DNA from 2 places in the Simplicispira piscis genome. Region 2 is predicted to be linked to the other one. Evidence: predicted binding sites of a transcription regulator. Region 2 holds the regulator's gene; the other holds the start of a gene.
The links. The regulator FNR, encoded in region 2, switches genes on or off when oxygen is low (the NO sensors DNR and NnrR bind a similar motif). The targets are predictions, from matches to a motif close to TTGATNNNNATCAA.
Positions count from the first base shown of each region.

Region 1: the regulator FNR is predicted to act here: its motif matches at 1,401-1,414, upstream of ubiU (ubiquinone anaerobic biosynthesis protein UbiU).

Region 1 is NZ_BAAGQN010000007.1:42,811-45,273, forward strand. Features, by position in the region: gene ACYVOC_RS03495 (U32 family peptidase) at 1-249, opposite strand, end outside; gene ubiU (ubiquinone anaerobic biosynthesis protein UbiU) at 264-1,319, opposite strand; gene ACYVOC_RS03505 (MFS transporter) at 1,514-2,463, shown strand, end outside.
Region 2 is NZ_BAAGQN010000027.1:22,104-24,566, forward strand. Features, by position in the region: gene hemN (oxygen-independent coproporphyrinogen III oxidase) at 1-408, opposite strand, end outside; gene fnr (fumarate/nitrate reduction transcriptional regulator Fnr) at 629-1,351, shown strand; gene ACYVOC_RS16910 (SWIB/MDM2 domain-containing protein) at 1,515-1,832, shown strand; gene ACYVOC_RS16915 (TonB-dependent receptor) at 2,058-2,463, shown strand, end outside.

The DNA of each region.
Region 1 (2,463 bases), on a different contig from region 2:
CTTGTGCATGGCACCCACTTCGACACCCGATTCGAGCAGCACCTGCGTGGACAGCACGGCCTCCTTGCCCGCGTCGCGCATCAGGTCGGCAATGTCGATCCAGTCGGAAAAGCGCAGCTCGTGGCGGCGCGAGCACACGGTTTCGCCCAGGTAGACGATGTCCACCGGCGAGGCGGCGATGGCCTCATAGAAATCAAAAATGGTCTGGCGCGGCCAGTAGTACTGCAGCGCACCGAGGGAGAGTTTCAAAGCGGGAGTGTTCATCATTTCCACGGCCGGTGGTAAGCACCCAGAGTGTGCTGCTGGCCCTCGGCGACCTGGTCCAGGCTGGCCATCCAGGTGGTCTTGGGGGCATAGCGCAAGGGGTCGGCCAGACAGTTGTCGATGGCTTCGCGCCAGACTTTGGTGACCTGGGCGGCGTAGGCGGGGCTGCGCTGGCGGCCTTCAATTTTCACGGCACGCACGCCGATCTTCATCAGTTCGGGCAACAGCTCCAGCGTGTTCAGACTGGTCGGCTCTTCGATGGCGTAGTAGTTGGTGTCTTCGGCCACGTCAAAGCGCCCTTTGCACAGCGTGGGGTAGCCCGCGTTTTCACCGGAGGCGTAGCGGTCGATCAGCACGCCGTTCAGGCGCGACTCAAGCCCCTTGGGCGTTTCCTGCCAGCGTACCGACTTGGGCGGCGAGCACACGCCGTGCGTGTTGGGCGACTCGCCCGTCACATAGGACGACAGGGCGCAGCGTCCCTCCACCATCACGCACAGGCTGCCAAAACCAAAAACTTCGATCTCCACCGGCGTGCGGTCGATCACACGCCGCACCTGCTCCATCGACAGCACGCGCGGCAGCACGGCGCGCACGATGCCGAACTGCTCGCGGTAGAAGTTGATGGCGTCGGCACTGGTGGCCGAGCCCTGGACCGACAGGTGCAGGCGCAGCTGGGGGTGGTGCAGCGCGGCGTACTGCATGAGCCCTGGGTCGGCCAGGATGACGGCGTCCACGCCCAGGTCCACGGCTTTGTCCACTGCCGCGCGCCAGGGCGCGGGGTTGGCGGCCTGCGGGTAGGTGTTGAGCGCCATGAACACCTTGCAGCCCTTGGTGTGGGCGTAGGCAATGCCGCTGGCGATGGCGGCTTCGTCAAAGTTCAGTCCGGCGAAGTTGCGGGCATTGGTGGCGTCGCGCAGGCCCAGGTAGACGCAGCTGGCGCCGTTGTCCACTGCGGCCTTGAGGGCGGGCAGGCTGCCTGCGGGGCAGACCAGTTCAAAGGGCGCGGCAGCCCCTTCAGGGGCGGGTGCGCTGGGGGAGGGGGTCAAAGTTTGCATGCGGTCGGGGTTTGGACGCGGGCGCACAGAAAGGCGCCATCGCACAGCGCGCAACGATACGCTGCGGCAAATACCCATGTCCTGACATTTGTCAAGATCACCGGCAATGCCCGATGACCTGCATCGGACATGTTTCCGCTGCGCGGCAGCGATGGCAGCTTCCAGGGAAGTGGCGGACAATAAGTGCACACACTATGAACAAGAATCTGTGGCTGCTTGCCCTCTGCCAGGGCCTTCTATTGACCAACAACGTGGTCTTTATCGCCATCAACGGCCTGGTCGGGCTGCAACTGGCGCCTTTTGGCTGGATGGCGACGCTGCCCGTGATGGGCTACGTGGTCGGCGGCGCGCTCTCCACACCGTTGGTGGCGGCAAGCCAGGCCCGGTGGGGCAGGCGTGCCTCTTTTCAACTGGGGCTGGCCATCGCCTTCCTGTCGGCTGCGTTGTGCGCCTGGGCGGCCTTCAGCGCCAGTTTCTGGCTGCTGTGCGCGGCCACGGTGATTGCGGGTTACTACAACGCCAACGGCCAACTCTACCGTTTTGCTGCCGCCGAGCTGGCCGCACCGTCGTTCCGTGAAAAAGCGGTGTCGCTGGTGCTGGCCGGCGGCCTCATCGGTGCCGTGGCGGGGCCCAATCTGGCAAGTGGCACGCGCACGTTGTTTGCCATACCGTTTGCGGGCGCCTACATCGCGCTCATGCTGGTGGCCTTGCTGTCCATGGTCTGTATGGCCGCAGTGCGCTTTGAAGACATGGCGCCACCGGCGCCCAGTGCTGCCGCACCGCCCGTCGGCCGTTCTTTGGGGATGTTGCTGCGCCAGCCCGCTTTTGCCGTGGCAGTGCTGGGCGCTGCGCTGGGCTATGGGGTGATGAACCTGTTGATGGCCGCCACGCCGCTGGCCATGCAGGTGTGCGGCTTTGGCTTCGATGCGGCCGCGCTGGTGCTCGAGTGGCACGTGATCGGCATGTTCGCTCCCGGTTTCTTCACCGGCCATCTGATTAAACGCCTGGGTACGCTGCAGGTGATGCTCATTGGTGTGGTCCTGAACCTGGCGTGTGTCGGTATTGCGCTGTCAGGCCAGGACATCATGCACTTCACCGCCGCCCTGTTCCTGCTGGGCGTGGGCTGGAATTTTCTGTTCACCGG
Region 2 (2,463 bases):
ATGGTTGCGCAGCATGCCCATGAGGTCACGCAGCCCCTCATCGGAGAGAAAGGTGGGCGTGCCGCCACCCAAGTGGATCTGGCTGACCACCTGGCCCACGCCGCAGTGCGCCGTGTGTAACTCAATCTCGCGGTTCAAATAGCGCAGATACACATCAGCACGATCATGGTGCTTGGTAATGATCTTGTTGCAGGCGCAGTAATAGCACAGCGACTCGCAAAACGGGATGTGAACGTACACCGACAAGGGCAAGGCCTTGCCCACGGCGCTTTGCCTGCGCTGCTGCAGGGCCAGCACGTATTCGTCCTCACCGAAGGCATCAACAAAGCGGTCAGCGGTGGGGTACGAGGTGTAACGGGGTCCCGATACATCAAACCGGGTGAGCAATTCAGGGGTTACAACAGTCATTTAGGTTCCTAGCTGGCTTTTCTAATGTGCCCCAGATTAGCGGTTCGAATCTTGATTTTGGTCAAGCACCTGTTGGAGCTACTGGCTCTGTTCTGGCAAAAATGCAGAATGGGTGATAATTTGACTTATGTCAGCCCCAACCCGCATCTCCATCGTCCCCGCATCCCATGCCGACGAGTCGTCGGGCGCTCTGTCTGAAACCGGACAGGTACCCGTTCACATGACACCCCAGGCGTTCAAGGTTGCGTGTTCGAACTGCAATTTGCGTGAATTGTGCATGCCGGTGGGTCTGAACGACGAACAACTCAAGCGCATTGACGATGTCGTGGCGGTACGGCGAAAGATCAAGCGTGGCACCACGCTGTTCCGCAATGGCGAACAGTTCACCTCGCTGTTTGCCATCCGCACAGGCTTCTTCAAGACCTGCGTAGCGACCGAGGACGGGCGCGACCAGGTCACAGGCTTTCAAATGGCCGGCGAGATCATCGGCCTGGACGGCATCGTCAACGACCACCATACCTGCGATGCAGTGGCCCTCGAAGACGCCGAAGTCTGCGTCATGCCCTTCGACCGCATTGAAGAACTGTCGCGCGAAGTCAACGCCCTGCAGCACCACGTGCACAAAATCATGAGCCGCGAGATCGTGCGTGAGCACGGCGTCATGTTGCTGCTGGGCAGCATGCGCGCTGAAGAGCGATTGGCCGCCTTTTTGCTCAACCTGGTGCAGCGCCTGCATGCACGCGGGTTCTCGCAGTCAGAGTTGGTGCTGCGCATGACGCGCGAAGAAATCGGCAGCTACCTGGGCCTGAAACTTGAGACCGTGAGCCGCACTTTCTCAAAATTTGTGGAAGAAGGCATTGTCGAGGTCAAGCAGCGCCATGTGCGTATTTTGAGCCCCGATGCCCTCAAACGCATCGTCAATAGCCAGCAAGCCTGTCACTAGCGCGCCCACAAGAGCGTCGCCATCGCAATGCTGCAACATGGCGAAGCAAAAAAACCCTGAACCCGCTTGGAAAGCCGATTTTTTACCAGTAGCATTCCGTATGCCAGTGGAAAAGCAGGTTTTCGCTGGTGCATTGACCCATCCCAACAAGGAAATTCCCAACATGGCAACTGCAAAAAAAGCCCCGGCCACACCAGCCGCTGCTGCCAAGACCGCTGCTCCCGCCAAGAAGCGCACCCCTAACGCCGCGTTCATGAAAGCCCTGACGCCCAGCCCCGCCCTGGCGGCTGTCGTGGGTGCAGCACCGCTGCCACGCACCGAGGTCATCAGCAAGCTGTGGGTCTACATCAAGGCCAACAACCTGCAGGACGCCGCCAACAAACGCATGATCAATGCCGATGCCAAGCTCAAGGAAATCTTTGGCAAACCCCAGGTGTCCATGTTCGAAATGGCCGGCCTGATTGGCAAGCACGTGAAATAACGAGCGACTGCGCTCCCCAAAGCCGGCTTTGCCGGCTTTTTTTCGTCTGTTTGATCTGATCCTGTGGCGAAAATACATCAACACGAATGATAATGACTATTGTTTGATTTAACATCCTTGTGCGCGATACCCGCACAGCCACGCCTTTGCCAGCCACTGCCTAGCGCTCCACCTTGGCGACACCTTCTGCGGTGTCCATTGCATTTCCAACCAACGGAGGCCACTTTGGCAAAGAAACCCACGCAGCAGCGTTCCGCAACGCTTTTGCACAACGCATATTCCCCTGCCGCTGAAAAGGCCCTGATTCCGCTGGGCGCACTGATGCTCGCAGCGTCCATGGGCAGTTGGGCCCAAACCACCGATAACGCGGCCACCCTGTCCACGGTGACCGTGAAAGACACGGCGGAGATCCAGAGCAAGGACACCGTGCGGGTGAAGAAAACCACCGTGGGCAAGGGAAATCAGGACATCCGCGACATCCCGCAATCGGTCACCGTATTCACCGAAAAGTTGATGAACGACCGCAACCAGGATGACTTCCGCGAAGTGCTGCGCACCACGGCGGGCGTGACCTTCCAGTCCGGCGAAACGGGTGAGGAAGACGTGCGCCTGCGCGGGTTCTCGCTCGGCC